DNA from 2 places in the Paenibacillus sp. V4I9 genome. Region 2 is predicted to be linked to the other one. Evidence: predicted binding sites of a transcription regulator. Region 2 holds the regulator's gene; the other holds the start of a gene.

Region 1 (9,823 bases), 3.4 Mb from region 2:
ACTATTTCTCAAGCTTATCCAGGAAGCATAATGAATGTCTCAAAAATTGAACTGATTGATGGAAGTTCTGGTGAAAGAATAAAAATTGAAAACAAGAAAGAAATTGATCAATTTTCAAATGAAATCAAAGACTTGGTCTTAGATCCTGAGAAAAATCAAGAAGGAAGAACAGGATATATTTTTAGAGTAGCATTGTATGAGGGAAATGAGTTAAAGATGGATTTTATACCGACCTCAATAAACCGTACTTACTATAAATTAAATGAACAACTGAATAACAAACTAAAGGAAATATTTACAAAGAAATTTAATAGGCAGTTCTAAGAAGAGGCAACATCAGCTAACACCGCATTCCGGCTGCAGCCGCTACGCTCCTTTGGTTGCCGAGAGGCTTTTCGGGGGAAATATACGACCCGGCGTTTAGTCTCTAAACTTTAATTTTGTATAAAAAAACCTTCCGAATGGAAGGTTTAAATTAATGTTTCAATAATTATGACTAAACCTGCATGTCCGATTCATTTTATCCTAATCTTATTTAGAAATTTCACTATATTTTTTAAAATTATCTAGAAACGCTTGCCAGCCAGCTTTTTGCATCTCAATGGAATTGGTGGTTTCTGCTTCAAAAGCTTCAATTACCTTAGTATCGTTTTCTAGACTAATAAAAGTAATCGCAACTTTTCTTCCATCTCCCATAGTGTAAGAAATAAATTCATTTATTCTCACTTCATCATAAACACCACCAAGATCAAATCCAAAGCTTCCATCCTTTGCTTCCAATCTTGTAAGAAATTTTCCACCAACCCTTAAATCATTTTCGGCATTTGGTGCAAACCAGTCATCAGAAGCAAAAGACCATTTCTTTATATGCTGTGGTTCTGTCCAATATTCCCACACTTTTTCAGTTGGTGCATGTACCGTGGTTTCTACCGTTATTGTTTGATTACCTGTTTCCATTATAATTACCGCCTCACTATATGTAATTTAGATTATCTATAGTTAATTATACCATTAAACTTAAAGTAAACCATACTTGAGGGGCCTGCATCGCGGCAGCTCCTCTTTATGTTATTGAAGTAACATCAGATCGTAAAATAAGTTGGGTGAACTACTGAATGCTAATGGAAAACATTGAAAATGAAATGAATTTTGGGCGACCTGAGACAATTGGGAATATTGGAACAGTATGGCCACCTGGAATAACTGGTCTCAAAATAAACTATCAAAGTCCACATCCAGGAACGCAATTATTTGGCCCTATTCAATGGCCGCCGTCTTTCTTGTTTACTTACCTTCTAGCCAGTTACAGAAAGCTTCCTTCGATACCTAGTGAATTTAATAATTACTCATCTTGAAGAGAGCATAGTCCAAACATGAAGAAACAACATAAGATGACAAGAAGTATTATTTCATATAAAAGGATGAGTGAGCAGGGAATGAAAACTTTACATCAGCGTAAAAAAAAGCACGGACGCGTGAAAGTCGGACAAAAGGCCATTCCTGCATCATCGCCCACTATCTCTTCGCAAGTTAAAGATATCTTAGGAACACCGGTATGTGTAGTGCTCAAGGACGGTTCTCTGTATTACGGAGTACTAAATGAAATGCAAGGCGACCAAATCATTCTTCAAGGCTTCAAGGGAAATCGGAAGCTCCCGCGAAATAAAGCCAAAGCAAAAGCACAAATATCCAATTTAGGAGGTTTGGGAGGCTTACTTAGCGGAGGTGGATTCGGAGGCATGCTTGGTCTTCTTGGTGGCGGGGGTCCTGGGGGATTTTTTGGAGGAGGCTCTAGCGGATTACTGGGTGGCCTTGGTAAAGGTGGTGCTGCAACAGGTACTGCTGGGGGTGGAGGTTTCTTTGGTAATATGGGCAGCTTTTTTAAGCTGGGTATGGGAGTAATTTCTTTTATCATGCCATTGATGAAAAATTTTTCGATTTGAGGGAGTAGACTTCTGCACTTACGGAACGCGAACCCGTGTTAATTTGATTGTTTTCTTTCCACTTGAGTCGACAGAACCCCGCTTGAGATAAATACGAACAGCGAGCATGCCAGGCAGATCCCTGTAAAAATACCTACAGCAGAATAACCGTTAAACACCGCATAAAGCAATCCGGCCATCCAAGCTCCGAACGTTGTCGCCGCATTCATGGTTGATGTGGCCAGACTTGAAATGGTGCCGCGGATGGTCGGATTTAAACTATTCAGCAGCCCTACCATAAGCGGGAACAGAATACCGAGGATAGTGAAAATGAAAAAGTAAGCACCTTTTACTATATAAACCGACGACACATGAGGCAATACGATATAAGCCGCACTAACGATGAGCATCCCCGCCACCATAGTCTGTAACTGATTTAAGGCTTTTATCACATAAGGACTGCATAGGCTGCCGAGCAAATTGCCAAGCCCCAAAAAAATGATCACATATCCTGCCTCATTAATCGAAAGGTAAAAGCGGTCCGTCATCCATTTCCCGAGAAAAGCAAAGGCGGCGCTGCTCCCTAGATGTACAAAAAAGTAGGCGAGGAAGGTGCCTCTCGCTTTGCCGCTTGTCAGCAGGGGAACGTATCTTTTTAATATAATAGGCTTAGACCCTTGCTGTCCGTGCGGTTTCATGCTGGGCATGACGAAAAAAGCCGCAACCGCCAAAAGAAGTGAAAATATGCCGATCACCCAGAATGGAAGGGACCAATTGCTTGCTGCCAACAGGCTTCCGATCGGCACGCCGAGCGCTTGGGAGACAGCGAGCCCTGCGTAGGAGATGCCCAGCACTTTGCTGATTTTGGCTGGAGGAAACAGGGTCGGAATGGCTGCCCACACTTGCGGAGCTGTAAACGCCGCGCTGACTCCCGCCAAAAAACGGAATAAGCACATGGTCCAAAAATCAACAGCAAAACCGCACAAGCATGTTGAAACTGCGAAGCAAGTAAGGCCTGACAGCAGTACTTTTTTTCGATCCCATCCATCTGATAAAGGTCCGGCGATCAGTGCAAACACCGCCGAACCCAAGGTGTAGGCTCCCATCATCCATCCTGCGATTAAGGTAGGAACGCCGAACATACTTTGCAGTGTAGGAATCAGCGGAGAGATAAGAAACGTATCCGTACCGATAACAAACATGACAAGAAAAAATAACACGATAATTTTGTTCATTTTTTTCACCATTTTCTTTTATATTTGATCTTGAACCCTATTGTAGAGGGTAATAGTGACAATAGTTGTCATGAAATATAAAATAAATGTCCATTTGCATATCCGGGAGGATGGCAACGGGTGGCTGGAAGAGGATAATATGAATAGCCTGTTGAGAAATCTCAACAGGCAAAAAAGACACCCGAGAAGGTGTCTTTAGTTTATTATGCGGGAACAGGGAGAGAACCCCTACTTCTTCCCCTTTCCCTGTAATTCGTTCAAATATTCGTCCAATCGGTCGAAGCGTTCCTCCCACATGCGGCGGTAAGATTCCAGCCAGGTGTTCATTTCTATGAAGGGCTGGGCTCGAAGCTTATAAATACGCCGATTGGCGCTGGGCTGTACTTCAACAAACCCCGCGTCGCTAAGGACGCGGAGATGTTTGGAAACTTGTGGCTGCTGGAGGCTGAGGCGCTCGGCGATTTCCCCTACAGTGAGGGGACCGCCCCGCAGGAGTTCGACGATGTACAATCGGTTGGGCTCTGCTAGTGCGCTCCAGGTTGTTGTGATCAAGCCCATGTTCATGCACTCCTTCCTTCAACATATACCGGACAAGGGAGCTCTTTTGTTTATGCCGCTAAGCCGGGTGGCTGACTTAATGATGCAGATCTTTGTTTCTTATGATAGCACACATAGGACCCGCCGATGATAACAAATCCGATGATGAAAAACGCTAAGCCGCCGGCAGGATCGCCCACCGCGATACTTGAATACATCGCACCCACAAGGTCAAATGTAAGCCCGGCATAAGCCCATTCCTTCATTCTCGGAAAGCCGGGAATCAGTATCGCTACAAGACCTAATAATTTGGCCACGCCCAGAAAAGGCAGGAGGTAAGAGGGATAGCCTAAATGAGCAAATAAGGCAACCGCATCTGATGCATAGAGGATATCCGGGATAGCACCAATGCCCATCAAGGCTACCAACAAAGCTGTAAAAATCCAATACATAACTTTCGTTTTTTTCATGAATTTATTACTCCCTTCAATTTATAATTTGACTTGATTTTGGTTCTTACATAGCGGCCAGTTGTTCCTGGAGACGATCCATTGTTGATTTGGCGCCCTCGACAGCTCCATATTCCTTGACCGCTTTCTCTAGCTCAGCGGCGGATTTGAAGCGCGCCGTCATCGTGAGCTCTGTCGTTGTGTTAGCTTGCTCCTTAAACGTGACCGTCACATGAAATTGATCGTCCTCATCGTCGTCGCCATGGGAGTATACGAGCTGCTCTGGGCTTACTATCTTGTGGTAGGTGATTTTATTATCATAATCGACGCCATCCGGACCGTGCATAACGTAACGCCATACCCCGCCTGGTCTAATATCAATTTCCTGAACCGTATTCGTAAAGCCCTTGGGTCCCCACCATTTCGGCAAATGCTCCGGATCTGTCCAAGCCTTGAAAACCAGTTCCCGCGGCGCATGAAAGATACGGGTGATACGGAGCTCTTGACCTGTAATGGACGTGAGCGTGTTGTTCGTGTCCTGAGCGTTATTCATATTATCATCCTCCAAATTGTTTTTGTTCTTGTTTTCTGTTTTGAATATACCACAATGGGAATATTCCTGTAAAGGAATATTTAAAATCAATTTCCGCTTTCCATCTTGCATATTGTTCCGGTAAACATAATGTGTAGGAAGATTGATTTTCGTTTTTCTCAATGCCGTTTGAACCCATGTAAATGACAATTCACCACCTTATTGTAGTTGTAACATAAAACGGCATTTAATAATTTCGTTATCTTGCTGTTACATTCGAGAACGCGTACAAAAGCTTATTTTCGGGGTTATACTGTTCGCAGAGGTTAATATGCCTTTTGACGAGTTGGTTGGAACTTGAATGTGACGATACGCGCAAAAAGGGAGGCTTACAGCATGTCTGAGAATCTGTCGCAAGGATTAGCTGATCTGGATTGGAGTTTCATGCAGCAGTCGCTGGACGAACACGGTTATGCCAAACTACCTGGCTTGTTAAACAATACGGAATGTAAGGAAATCATAAGTACTTACGAGGAAGAAAGCCGCTTTCGAACGACCATTGACATGGCTCGGTACCGCTTTGGGGTCGGGGAGTACAAATATTACAACGCTCCCCTGCCATTTTTGCTTCAACAGCTGCGCGAAGGATTGTATCCGGAACTTGCCATAACAGCTAATCGCTGGCTAGAACAATTGGGCCACAATGCTTCTTATCCGGCAACATTAGCGGAATTCCTCGATCAATGCCATCAAGAAGGGCAGAACCGTCCAACCCCATTGATCCTGAAATATGAAGCTGGGGGATACAATTGTCTGCATCAGGATTTGTATGGGAAAGTATTCTTTCCCTTTCAGGTCGTATTCGCTCTTAATCAAAGAGAAGAAGATTTCACAGGTGGGGAGTTACTATTGGTGGAACAGCGTCCGAGGGCGCAAAGTAGAGGTCATGTCATCACTTTGAAACAAGGAGAAGGACTGATTTTTCCAACCAATCATCGTCCGGTTTTGGGAACGCGAGGCTATTATAAAACGACTCTTCGACACGGTGTAAACACAATAACAACAGGTACAAGATACAGTTTGGGTATTATATTTCACGATGCGAAATAATGATAATCGTTTCAGCAGATTCCCTAGCTTTGAGACATTGTAGTGCGCTGCTCAACTGTCCCGATTTTGCCTGAATCACAATTTCCTTGACCATCTGAACAATCGAAGTCACCCTCAGCGGAAAAGGAAAGTCGTTGACATTAACCTTACGTCATAGTTTATCCTCCTAATTATCAATAGATATTAGGAGGTTTTTTTATGAAAACATTAATTTAAAATGTAACTATACTCACGATGATCGATGATGATCAACCCATTACTGGGGACATACTCATTGAAGGAGACAAGATCAAAAAGTTGGGGACCCAAATTACAGATGGGGTAGACGAAGTTATTGAGGGACAAGGAATGATTGCGATGCCTGGCTTGATTAATGCCCATCAACATACCCCAATGAGCTTGTTGAAAGGATTTTCCGACGATCTAAAATTAATGGATTGGCTAGAGAAAAAAATGCTGCCGGCCGAGGCCAGAATGACCCCCGAAGATATTTACTGGGGTGCCAAGCTATCGATGGCAGAAATGATCAAATCAGGAACAACAGCTTTTGCTGACATGTATATTCATATGAACGAAATTGCTTCAGCGGTTCAAGAAGTTGGTATGCGTGCTTCATTAACAAGAGGGTTGGTTTTTCTTCAAGACGACGGAGGTAAAAGGATAACAGAAGCACTGGAACTGGTTGAACGCTGGAATGGAAAAGCGGAAGGTAGAATTTCAACTATGCTCGGCCCACACGCACCGTACACTTGTCCTCCAAAAGCATTAAGGAAAATCATAAATATGGCAGAAGAGTTGAACTTACCAATCCACATCCATTTAGCCGAAACAAAGGAAGAAGTAATGAAAATTCAAGAAAAATACAACCAGACGCCCACGGAGTATTTGTATAATGAAGGTCTCTTTGAAAGATCGCATGTTCTCTTAGCTCATAGCGTGCATCTGAATCGACGAGATATTAGATTTTTGAAAGGGATGCGTGGAGGCGTATCGCATAACCCAGTAAGCAATTTAAAGTTAGGGTGTGGGATTGCACCAGTTTTCGAAATGATTAATCAGGGCATCACCGTCGGTCTGGGTACGGATGGAACAGGAAGTGCCACAACTATCGATATGTTTGAGGAGATAAAAGCGGCGACTTGGTTGCAGAAATTAGATTATGGCGACCCGACAGTGCTTCCCGCCGGGCATGTTTTACGTATGGCGACAAAAGGAAGCGCTAAGTTGTTAAACATAGATAATGAAGTAGGAACACTAGAAATTGGGAAAAAAGCGGATATAATTCTCGTCGATATGAACAAACCGCATTTGCAGCCTATCCATAATGTTGAGTCGCTGCTTGCATACAGTGTTAATGGAGCTGATGTTGATACAACGATAGTTAACGGTAAAGTGCTCATGAAAAACCGGAAATTAATGACGATTGATGAAGATGAACTTTTAAAACAAGTAACTGTTCGTGCGAAACGGATCGTAGAGGGGATTTAAGGAATATGACCTATGCAGTTTAATCCATTTACTGGTAAAACAGACTCCAATTCAGTTATTAACGTGAAAATACACCTGTAATTGGATTGCAGTTACCACTTCGATCAAATCAAATGGAATTTCTCCCGTTAATTTCAGTCATTTTCTTTGAAATCATCAAAAACAGTTGTTTTTACGGTAGGTTTTCCATCTAAAATGTGTTTTCAAAGAGGAAAGGGCATAATTAGAAGCAGATTTTCCAGTTAAATTGTGTCGACCATCCATTCCCATGGAAAACCATTTATCTGGACAATCACAGTAAATGGGGTGAACTGCATAGGTTACGTAAGCCGATATCTGTCTCCGGCGGTGAAACGATTTTCGGATTATGTGCAGCTGACTTTTACTTGAATATCCTTTCCTTAACGGATTGACCACTAACTCTTTACCACTCATCCTACTAAAAGTATAATAGGTTTAGAACAAATGTTCTGGGATTGGAGTGGAGAAATAATGAGTATTAGTAATCGTGAGAATAAAAAGATAGCCAACGTATTGGCTAATGCCTTACTTAGCCAGCAATTTATTAGTATAAAGATTTATAATGAGACTGGGGATGGGCAAATTACAGGTCTAATAACCATAATTGATCAAGAGATAAGAAGAGTAAAGCTATCCCACGAAAATGGTACGGATTGGGTAGCATTTGACGATATCTTGAATGTAGAATTGGTGGAATAGTACTTTTGCAGGGACACGGCTAAAGGAAGGCATGCTGGGAGCTAAGCATGTCTTTTTGCTTTGGTTCGGTCTCAAGACTGAGTGTGATTTCATCCCCGGGCTTGAATGAATGATAATTTCGTCGTTATATAATGAAAACACGAGTATTATTCAGCTTGGAGACTAGGTTGTATGCGTTGTTTCTACTGGTGAAGAAAAGGGGATGGAAATGGATATAGTAAGTGCAAAAATAAATTCGAACTTTCGGGATTCGTTTACCCATTCAACTGCAGTTTCGAAGGACGGAACTACAATTGGATACCAAAGTATAGGTAAGGGTCCGAGTCTCATTGTAATCCACGGGGCGCTTAGTACTTCGAATGATTTTACTAAGTTTGCCCAAGAATTGTCGGATTCCTTTACAGTCCATGTTATGGATCGACGTGGACGTGGATGGAGTGGACCACAAGGGATTAACTATACCATCAATAAGGAATGTGAAGATGTAAAAAGCGTACAAGAAGCAACGAAGGCAACCTATGTATTCGGTCATAGCTACGGTGGGCTTGTAGCTTTGGAGGCTGCGCGAACCCATACCTTTAAGAAAATGGCTGTCTATGAACCTGGCGTTTCAATTAAGTCGACACCAACGGAATGGGATTGGCTGCCTGAATATGAAAAAGACATGAATAAGAAAGATTTTAGGGGGGCATTTGCCAGCTTTGTAAAGGGTGCAGCTCACTCGCCCTTAAAAAAGTTACCGAAATGGTATGCAAAGTTTATTTTACGTTTGGTAATACGCGGAAATCATTGGAATCAAATTGAAAAACTATTGCCAGAAAATTTAATAGAGCACAGAGAAGTGAAACGCCTGGCATCCACTTTCAGTAATTACCAAATGATTGATACGAATGTCCTTTTAATTTCTGGGGGGAAGAGTCCAGATTCTGTGCATCAAATGATTCGAGTATTGGACGAAACCATTTCACTAACACAAACGTTGATTTTACCAAATCTAGATCATCTCGCTCCGGATAATAAATACGCACCGGTTGAAGTGGCACAGCATGTAAAGCGGTATCTTCTAAGTTGAACTTCGGTGCCTAAATTAACCATATTATTGTATAATCAAATAAACGTTTTGAAAGTGAGCTGAAAGCTGATGATGTGGTCACCATTATTTGAAAATGATGTACCTGCAGGTACAAAATGAATAAAACCTTATTAGGGTCGTTATATTTATCACTCGCTGCTAGTATTTGGGGTGGGATGTATGTGGTGGTAAAAGTTGTGGTAGACGTTGTACCACCACTTGTATTAGTATGGCTTCGCTATGTTATTGCGATTTTTGCATTGCTAATTATTGGCGTTGTAACCAAACAATCATGGCGGATTGAAAAACGACTGGCCATTAATTTTCATTATTGGGCTTGTTGGAAATACAATTTCTATCATTACCCAAGAAGTGGGTACGATGCTCTCTAATGCACAAATGGGCGCCATTATTACTTCAACGACACCTGCCTTTATGGTGCTGTTTGCGCGTCTCATTTTAAAAGAAAAAATTACATTTAAAAAGTCAATTTCTATTGTTTTAGCCACATTCGGTGTGTGTATTATTGTTGGAAATGCCCATATTGATACATCTCATCAACTTGGTGGCGCATCACTGCTTATTGCAGCACTAACATGGTCACTAATGTCTGTTCTTATAAAACGTGTACCGAAGCAATATTCACCAATTGTCGTAACGAGCTATGCTACTCTTGTGGCAATCGCCGTACTAACACCTTTTACAATTAGTCGATTAGATGAGCTCGATTTTCAAGCCATGATGCATCCATCTATTTG
Region 2 (9,823 bases):
AAAGAGATATTACTTAAGCCAAGAATCGTTTTTGCTGCAGGATATTTAGCTTTAATCAGCTTGATGCCCTCAATCGTCTCTACGGCGGAACCGATATACTGCGGATCCCCAGAGCCTACTGGGAACATATTCGGATCAAATATAATATCCTCAGGATTCATGCCATACTTCTCTGTCAAAAGCTCGTAGGACCGCGTCGCCACTTCGATCTTCGCTTCACGCGAAACGGCTTGGCCTCGTTCATCAATGAGAATACAAACAACGGCAGCCCCGTAACGTTTGATTAAAGGTAAAATCCCTTCGAACTTCGTTTCGCCATCCTCCAAGTTAATGGAGTTAATGATCGCCTTACCTTGGGAGTACTTAAGTCCAAGCTCAATGATGTGGTCATAGGTCGAGTCAATCATTAACGGAACTTTGACTTTCTTCACAACCTGCTGCATGAACTCTTCAACAGCATAAGCCTCGTCAATGTCAGTATCCTGCAGGTTAATATCAATAACATGAGCGCCGTTCTTAACTTGATTACGTGCAATTTCAGAGCCCTCTTCAAACTTCCCTTCTTTAATCAGGCGTTTGAATTTTCGTGAACCTGAAATATTGGTCCGCTCGCCAACCATGATAGGACGATTTTCTGGCTCGATAAATAACGTTTCAATCCCTGAGACAGCAGGTAAATGCGTACCATATTGCGTTCTTGGCTTATACTGAGATAATGTCTCGGCCATTGCACGAATATGTTCTGGCGTTGTCCCACAACAGCCCCCGGCAATATTGAGCCAGCCTTGCTCAGCAAATCCGGCCATCTTTTTAGCTAAAGATTCGGGAGACTCGTGGTAATGTCCGTTCTCGTCCGGCAAACCGGCATTCGGATAACAACTAATCGCTGTTCCAGCAATATCAGACAACGTTCGGATATGATCCCTCATAAATTCAGGGCCTGTAGCACAGTTCAAACCCATTGAAATAGGCTTCAAATGTTCCAAAGAAATATAGAAGGATTCAATATTTTGACCGGCTAGCGTTGTGCCCATCGGTTCAATGGTACCCGAGATCATTATCGGAAGTTCAACACCTAATGTTTCATACGCTCTGCGAATTCCGATACTGCCTGCTTTTACGTTCAGAGTGTCTTGCGAAGTTTCCAAAAGAAGTGCATCCACCCCCGCTTCAACGAGAGCTAACGCTTGCTCGTAATAGCTCTCCTCTAGTTGAGCGAATGTTACTCCACCGGTTACCGACAACGTTTTGGTCGTAGGACCCATGGCTCCGATAACATAACGAGGCCACTCAGGTGTCGAATATTTATTCGCTGCCTCGATGGCAATTTTAGCTGCAGCAAGATTTAACTCGCGATGACGGTCTTGCAAATCATATTCAGCTAATACCACACTCGTAGTCCCGAATGTATTCGTTTCTATCATATCAGCGCCCGCGGCGAAGTAAGCTTCATGAATTTTGCGGATAACGTCCGGACGTGTTACACATAGAATTTCATTACACCCGTCTAGATCATCGCTTCCGAAATCATCAGCGGTTAAGTTCTCTTGCTGAATCATTGTACCCATGGCACCATCTAGGATCATGATCTTCTTTTTAAGCTGCTCTTGTATCGGTGTTTTGGTCATTGCATGACTCCCTTTCAACTTATCCTAAAGCAATAGAGAATAAAAAAAAACGACAAATTATGTTATGGTTTAGTGTAACAGAATCCGGCTTCTATGAAAAGAATTTGAATTATCACTTTTACCTATAGGCTTTATCGGAAATCCTTATGTTCAACCATCGACAGCTGGCTACATTTCCACTATAATACAAGTATATTTTCTTTGAAAGAGGGATGCAGTATGGCACAAATAAGAATTCGCAATACCAATGAACGTATTGAAGGCCAAGAGCAAGTCAAAGCCTTCTTGGATAGTCAAAATGTTGTTTATGAACACTGGGACGCTAACAAGCTTCCGGAAACACTGCGTGAGAAATTCATTCTAAGTGATGAAGAAAAAGCTGAAATTATTAGTACTTATGAAGAAGAAATTCGTGATTTGGCTGCTAGACGCGGTTATGAAATTTGGGATGTTATCGCGCTTTCCGATTCAACGCCTAACATCGAAGAGCTCCTGAAGAAATTCGAACAGGTGCACACACATACGGAAGATGAAATTCGTGCCATCGTTTCTGGACGTGGTATTTTCATTATCAAATCCGAAAGCGAAGTTGGCTATTTTGACGTTGAACTTGAACCAGGCGATGTTATCTCAGTTCCTGAGAACACGAACCATTTCTTCACACTAATGGATAATCGTGAAATCGTTGCAGTTCGTCTCTTCATTGAAAAAGATGGCTGGGTTGCTTATAACATTGATGATCCCGAATTTATTAAAGCCTAATATTTTATATGAGAACAAAAACCCAACAGCGCTGGACTTAACGTCCTAAGAAGCCGTTGGGTTTTTATTTATTGTATGTTATCCATTTGTAATAATCGGCAAAATATCCTGAAGACGGGAAACCTCATATACAGGAACAATTTCATCTCCACTTTGAAGCCCATGATGATTAATCCAAATGTTGCGCATGCCTACGCTGCCAGAACCAAGGATATCGGTTGTCAACTTATCTCCGATCATAATTCCTTCCTCTGCTTCTATCCCAAGTAGTCCCAGCGCATGATTAAATATAGATGTCGCTGGCTTACCTACACCAAATTCGCCGGAGATCACAATATGATCAAAGTATGGTGCGATATTTGGAACACCTGCTAATTTTTCCTTTTGCAGATCTGGCGAGCCATTCGTTAACAACAACAATTGATAGCTACCTTTCAAAGCGTCCAATACTCGGAACGTTTCCTCATATACGTAAGGACGGCGTCGGCGTTCTGCTGGAAATAGTTCTCCAAGCTTATACCCGAGCTCACGATCCTCTATCCCCAACGCCGCAAGCCCTCTTGTCCAAGACTCAGTACGATATCCTGGCGCTAGTTTCTCAAGCTTACGAAAGTTCTCATTCTCACCTTGTGTGAAATTTGCCCATAAGCCTTCGAAGGGATTAATACCAATCATTTTGGTAAATGCAAAGGTTTCAAAAGATTCATATAAAGAACGCGCTACTTTGCGAACAGAAGCTTCCAATTCCTCGGGATTCACGGCAACGTGTTTTGCAGCTTCAGCACATGTCGCTTCGAAAGCTTCCTGCACACTGCGATCATCCCACAGCAGCGTATCATCTAAATCAAAAAGTACGGCTTTCAACGTCATCATTCATTTCCCCTTTTGAAAGTTGTATCTATGTGAGCAGCAATTACTCTTCGTCCGTAAACTTGATGGAATCAAGTTGAACTTTAAGATTGCCACGGAATGCTTCAATATACTTCTTTCTGAGTTCATTGCGTTCATCGATTTCCGCATCTGTTAAGCCAACTGTTTTCGCTTTACGAGCAAGCTCATTAATACGTTCGATATTCTGTTCCATGTTGTCACTCATAATGATCCTCCCAGTCAAAAATTCAATATGAGTACTACTTTGCCATCCCTATTAAGGAATGTCAAGAGACAACAAAAAGAGGCATAGGAACATGTCCAAGCCTCATCGTATTTAGAGTCTATTAAAAAAGCATGGTGAAATTAAGGAAGCAATAAAACCTGTCCTTCTTTTAAGGAGCTGGTGGTTAAATGATTGATTGTCTTTAATTTATGCATATAGGAACGAACGTTCTCATCTCTTTTTTTATGTGTGGAAGCAACATCCCAGAGTGTGTCTCCTCGTTGAATAACGATTTGAGCTTGTACGACTGCTTTCGAAGTAATGTTAGTAGGCATCACGGAAACTGGGGTTGTTGCGTTTGCAGCCTCATCCCCTGCATAGGCTTGAACAATAGCACCGAATGAAAACACTGTACCAAGAATAATTGCTAATAAAATGAAGCGAACAATCGCTTTTGTATAACTAGAATTAAATGTCATCCCTTTGGATGTGCTAGCAGATCTATGAGGTGTGTGTGTTGTGTTAGTGTTTGAATAAGTCATATACATGAGTAATCATCTCCCAAACATTTGTTCTGGTATTAGAATAACACGAACACATGTTTGAGTCAACCCTTTTCTCGAACTTATGTTTGTACGAACTCGGGTTCTATGTTATACTTTGGGTAATGATTCCCAGTATTGGAGTGATAACTATTGAGTAAGATTTCGCAGCGTCAACAAGCTATATTGGAATTCATTAAGAATGAAGTGAAAGATAAGGGGTACCCGCCTTCCGTTAGAGAAATCGGCGAAGCTGTTGGACTAGCTTCTAGTTCTACCGTACATGGTCATTTGGAGCGTCTTGAGAAGAAAGGTATGATTCGTCGAGATCCTACAAAGCCTCGTGCTATTGAAATTCTAGGACTTGACGGTGCTGAAACGCATTTTGCGGTTTCTGTAGCTCGCGTGCCTCTCGTTGGTAAAGTAACTGCCGGTGTGCCTATTACAGCAACAGAGAACATAGAAGACTACTTCCCTCTTCCTGTCAGCATGGTAGGAGATAACAATGTGTTCATGCTTAGCGTTATGGGTGACAGTATGATCGAAGCCGGTATTCATAATGGCGACTATGTCATCGTTAAGCAACAGCAAACCGCGAATAACGGAGACATTGTTGTAGCAATGACGGAAGATGATGAAGCAACGGTGAAACGCTTTTACAAGGAAAAGGATCACATTCGACTTCAACCGGAGAACTCAGCTTTGCAGCCTATCCTTTTGAAACATGTTACGATTCTTGGCCGCGTCATTGGTTTGTTCCGGGATATGTAATAGCCCTACAGCCCTTATTCTACATACAATACCAATGAGAAAGAACCGAGAGGACAATAGTCCCTCGGTTCTTTTCGATGTAAACAGCCTTGGTCGTATGAAGCTACGGATCAAATGGGTAAACTTAAAGCATAGATGAGCATCTGATCCAAGTATAGATTTTCAAAGTTTATAGTATAACCTCTAATCCCGTCTTAACCAAGAAGCCGAGCTGGATTCAGATAAGAGTCTTAATAGACTGCTATTACGTCATTTGGATCGCATTTTGCGCTTTTAGAAGTTTCTATTGGCTTCTATTAGGCAATAATCGGCCCCTACTTACTTCAGTTTAAAGGAATGGGGCTGTCCCAAAAGTCATATTTGGAAAATTCAGCTCCCACTTTATGAATTTCGCATTCTGCCTGCTACTTCCATTGGATTAATCCAGTGATAGTAGGGATTTGGCGGCCTAAAAGTCAATTCCATTGGATTATTCCAATAGAAACACGAATTTTGTCTTCTATCTTCTATCTTCCGTCATCCATCTTCTATCTGTTCTCTATGCCCTTTAATAAACCCATAAGAACTTCCACCTTAGAAATCAAGCTAAAAAACCAGCTAATTTATCAACTAAAATGCAAGCGCCCAATTTCCACGACGGAAAATAGGTTCAACGGTACCATCACCACGGATACCATCGATCTCAAGATCAGTCGTCCCGATCATGAAATCAACATGAATCAAACTGGTGTTCCCACCTCGAGTTTTTAGCTCTTCGCTTGATAAAGATACGCCATCCTGCAAATTGATCGGGTAGCAGCTGCCTAAGGCCAGATGGCAGGATGCATTCTCATCGATGCCCGTATTGTAGAAAATGCGGTCAAGATTAGAGATCGGCGAATCAAAAGGTACGAGAGCAACTTCTCCCAAATACCGTGCGCCCTCATCCATATCTAGCAACCTAGTTAGATGCTCATAGCCGACTTCTGCCTGATAATCCACAACTTTCCCGTCCTCAAACTTGAACGAAAACTGATCCACAAGCGCCCCATTCACATTCAATGGCTTGGTGCTTGACACAGTCCCATGAACTCCTGTTCGCTTAGGCATTGTGAAAACTTCCTCGGTCGGCATATTTGCTACGAATCGTATTCCACTTGCGTTCTCCGTATCACCGCCAAGCCAAATGTGGCCCTCCGGCAGTTCAACGCGCAAATCTGTTCCTGCCGCTCGATATTGAAGTGCCTCGTATTGCTTCTCATTCAACACGCTGCGAACGCGCTTCAATTGATCCATATGAACTCGCCAAGCCGCTACCGGATCATCTTCATAAACGCGGTTTATCCGGAAAATGGCCTCCCACATCGCATCGATCCGCTGTTCTTCAGGCAAATCAGCATACACTTTGGATGCCCACGCCACCGTAGGCGCTTTGATTAAGCACCAACTGAACTTGCTTGTTCTCACATATTGTTGATACTTTGATCTAGCCGTAGCCATGGCTTTGGATGCTCTAGAAATCAGACTTGCATCAATACCCGCGTACAAATCAGGATCCGGCACTTTGATATTCAGTAAAGCTCCACCGTTTTCTACAAAGCGTTCTAACATACTCGTATACCACTCTGGGTAATAATCAAGCGCTTCCTCATTGGCATAATCGAATCTACTGCGAGTTATCACATCATCCTGCCAGTGCACTTGGACAAAATTCGCCCCCGCCTCATAGGCTTTCTTTACGATAATTCTAGTCAATTCTAGGGATTCAATCGGTGACTCTATCATCAGATCCTGGCCTTTGTGGAGATTAACCCCTACTTTGACTACAAGTTCAGCATACTTTTCCAAATTAATTTGAAAGTTGTCCAACATTCTTATGATCTCCTTCGCGTGAAAAAGCCCATCAGTTCAGAAACATTCCTGAAGGCTGACGGGCTTTTCGTATCTAATTGTTGCATCCATATCAACTTACTAAGCGATTAATAAAGGGACAGATATTGATCTCTTTCCCATTGGTGAACTTGTGTACGGTACATATCCCACTCGATTTCTTTAAGTTCATAGAAATGAGCCAGAGCATGTTCGCCAAGTGTATCGCAGATCACATCATTGCGAAGCAGCTCGTCCAAAGCTTGTTTCAAGTTCAATGGCAAAGTTGGGATGCCATCGCTCTCTCTTTCCTCTTCGGTCATAACATAGATGTTACGATCTGTAGGAGGAGGAAGCTGCATTTTGTTCTTAATGCCATCCAGTCCAGCAGCAAGCATAACAGCAAGAGCCAAGTATGGATTAGCAGCCGGATCCGGGTTACGAACTTCAACGCGAGTGCTTAATCCACGGGACGCTGGAATACGGATCATCGGACTACGGTTACTTGCCGACCAAGCTACATATACAGGCGCTTCATATCCAGGTACGAGACGTTTGTAAGAGTTAACTGTAGGGTTCGTAATCGCAGCAAAAGAACGTGCATGACGAAGTACACCCGCCATATAATGTCTAGCCACATTACTTAAACCTAATTTATCGTTCTCTTCATAAAAAGCATTTACATCACCTTTGAATAACGATTGGTGACAGTGCATACCGGAACCGTTCATGCCGAACAAAGGTTTAGGCATAAAGGTCGCATGCAGACCATGCTGTCTAGCAACCGTTTTGACGACGAGCTTAAAGGTTTGAATTTGGTCAGCCGCTTTAATCGCATCTGCGTATTTAAAGTCGATTTCATGTTGACCTGGCGCTACTTCGTGGTGGGATGCTTCAATTTCAAAGCCCATCTCTTCAAGCGTCAACACGATATCGCGGCGACAGTTTTCGCCCAAATCCATCGGAGCCAAATCGAAATAACCACCTTGGTCATTCAGTTCCGTTGTTGGATTGCCTTTTTCATCCGTTTTGAACAAGAAGAATTCTGGTTCCGGACCTACGTTCATTGCCGTAAAGCCCATCTCTTCGGCTTGTTTCAACGCTTTTTTCAAGATGGCACGCGGATCACCTGCGAACGGTCTGCCATCTGGCATATAAATATCGCAGATTAAACGTGCCACTTTGCTCTCGGTTACCCATGGGAAAATAACCCATGTATCCAAATCAGGATACAAATACATATCAGACTCTTCAATACGCACATAACCTTCAATGGAAGAACCATCGAACATCATTTTGTTGTCGAGCGCTTTTTCGAGTTGGCTGTAAGGAATTTCTACGTTCTTGATGCTTCCCATCAAGTCTGTAAATTGCAAACGAATGAACCGAACATTTTCTTCTTTGGCAATGCGTAAGATGTCTTCTTTGGAAAAATTGTTGTTGTAGCTCACGTGTGCAGTCTCCTCTCAATTTACAAGCGATTAAGTAATGCTATTTATAAAATCGGGAAAGCTGACCTTGAATCAGGGAAACCTGATCAGGGCGTTTACCTCCGCCAATCAACTGCTGCTTAAGCATTTTGTGCAGTTGGGAGTCGGTTAATTCTTTACGCTTAACTTCTGTGTGTTCATTCAAAATCGTTGCATCTTCGGAATCTTTATCGACAGGGATAAGAACCTGCTTGATCCCAGCGATGTTCACACCTTTTTCAATTAAATCTTTAATTTCAAGAAGTCGTTCTACATCATTAAACGAATACAGACGTTGATTACCAGCTGTTCTAGCTGGAATAATAAGTTCATGCTGCTCATAATAACGAATTTGTCTTGCGGTTAAATCAGTCAGCTTCATGACGATCCCGATCGGGAATAACGCCATATTTCTACGTATCTCATCACTCATGCTAATCACTCCTGGTCAGTAAATACCTCAATCTTATTGTACCTTTGTAACAAGAATGTGTCAAGGAGTGTCAGGTTTGTTCACAGTCTTATTTTTCATAACAATCCCTTGTCTTCCATATGCTGGATTGCTGTTAGTACCCCTAACTTACAGTGTGAGTAGGTAAGCCCGCCCTGCAAATAAGCGATATAAGGCTCACGTATCGGCGCATCCGCGGACAGCTCCAGACTGCCGCCTTGGATGAACGTCCCGGCCGCCATAATGACGGGATGCTCATAGCCGGGCATATCCCACGGCTCCGGCACAACGTGCGAATCCACGGCAGCCGCCTTCTGGATGCCCTGCACGAACGTGATCAAGTGATCCGCTGACGTGAAGCGGATCGCTTGGATCAGATCAGTTCGCGGCGTCTGCCAACGCGGATGGCTCTCGAAGCCCAGCTCTTCGAACACCGCGGCGGCGAAGACCGAGCCCTTGACGGCTTGCCCCACCAAGTGAGGGGCAAGGAAAAGCCCTTGAAACATCGCTCGCGTGGCGCCGAGCATAGCACCGACCTCGCCCCCAATACCGGGGGCGGTCAGTCTGTAAGCGGCGAGCTCCACAAGGTCGCGCCGCCCGGCAATATAGCCTCCGGATGGGGCGATACCGCCGCCGGGGTTCTTGATAAGCGAGCCGGCCATGAGATCAACGCCAACCTGCGTCGGCTCCTGCAGCTCGGTGAACTCGCCGTAGCAATTATCGACGAAGACGATCAGGGCCGGGTTTACTTCCTTGACGAATCGGACCATTTCACCTATTTGCTCCACCGTAAACGAAGGCCGCCACGAGTATCCGCGCGAACGCTGTATGCCGATCACCTTCGTGTTCGGCTGAATGGCAGCCGCGATGGCCGACCAGTCTGGCGCGCCTTCCTCAGTCAGCGCAACCTCGCTGTACGCGATGCCAAAGTCCTGCAGCGATCCCATACCGTCGCTAGGCTTTCCAATGACCTTATGCAACGTATCATAAGGCTTACCCGTTATGTAAAGTAGATGTTCGCCTGGTCGCAGAACACCGAACAAAGCTGTGCCGATCGTATGCGTACCTGAGACAAAGTGAGGGCGTACGAGTGCTGCTTCTGCCCCCATCGCATCCGCATAGACAAGATCGAGCACCTCTCTGCCGCGATCATTGTAGCCATAGCCTGTCGAAGAAGCAAAGTGGTAATCACTTACCTTATGTTTTTGGAAAGCGCTAATCACTTTCCATTGATTAAGGTCAATCGTTTTCTCTAT

The links. Region 2 encodes LexA, which represses DNA repair genes until DNA is damaged. Its sites were predicted from a motif close to CGAACATATGTTCG; they were not measured.
Region 1: the regulator LexA is predicted to act here: its motif matches at 7,732-7,745, upstream of QFZ81_RS02675 (YolD-like family protein).

What each region holds. Positions count from the first base shown of each region.
Region 1 covers NZ_JAUSZE010000001.1:554,426-564,248, forward strand. Annotated here, with positions in the region: gene QFZ81_RS02625 (hypothetical protein) at 1-324, shown strand, start outside; gene QFZ81_RS02630 (SRPBCC family protein) at 532-957, opposite strand; gene QFZ81_RS02635 (hypothetical protein) at 1,437-1,943, shown strand; gene QFZ81_RS02640 (MFS transporter) at 1,982-3,157, opposite strand; gene QFZ81_RS02645 (ArsR/SmtB family transcription factor) at 3,386-3,715, opposite strand; gene QFZ81_RS02650 (DoxX family protein) at 3,766-4,164, opposite strand; gene QFZ81_RS02655 (SRPBCC family protein) at 4,211-4,696, opposite strand; gene QFZ81_RS02660 (hypothetical protein) at 4,701-4,874, opposite strand; gene QFZ81_RS02665 (2OG-Fe(II) oxygenase) at 5,072-5,785, shown strand; gene QFZ81_RS02670 (amidohydrolase) at 6,020-7,273, shown strand; gene QFZ81_RS02675 (YolD-like family protein) at 7,766-7,993, shown strand; gene QFZ81_RS02680 (alpha/beta hydrolase) at 8,202-9,065, shown strand; partial or broken gene QFZ81_RS02685 (DMT family transporter) at 9,182-9,823, shown strand, end outside.
Region 2 covers NZ_JAUSZE010000001.1:3,970,651-3,980,473, forward strand. Annotated here, with positions in the region: gene metH (methionine synthase) at 1-1,628, opposite strand, end outside; gene QFZ81_RS18710 (1,2-dihydroxy-3-keto-5-methylthiopentene dioxygenase) at 1,848-2,390, shown strand; gene QFZ81_RS18715 (HAD family hydrolase) at 2,469-3,260, opposite strand; gene QFZ81_RS18720 (DUF896 domain-containing protein) at 3,304-3,486, opposite strand; gene QFZ81_RS18725 (LysM peptidoglycan-binding domain-containing protein) at 3,627-4,034, opposite strand; gene lexA (transcriptional repressor LexA) at 4,182-4,799, shown strand; gene QFZ81_RS18735 (aminopeptidase) at 5,409-6,647, opposite strand; gene glnA (type I glutamate--ammonia ligase) at 6,758-8,098, opposite strand; gene QFZ81_RS18745 (MerR family transcriptional regulator) at 8,139-8,549, opposite strand; gene QFZ81_RS18750 (methionine gamma-lyase family protein) at 8,645-9,823, opposite strand, start outside.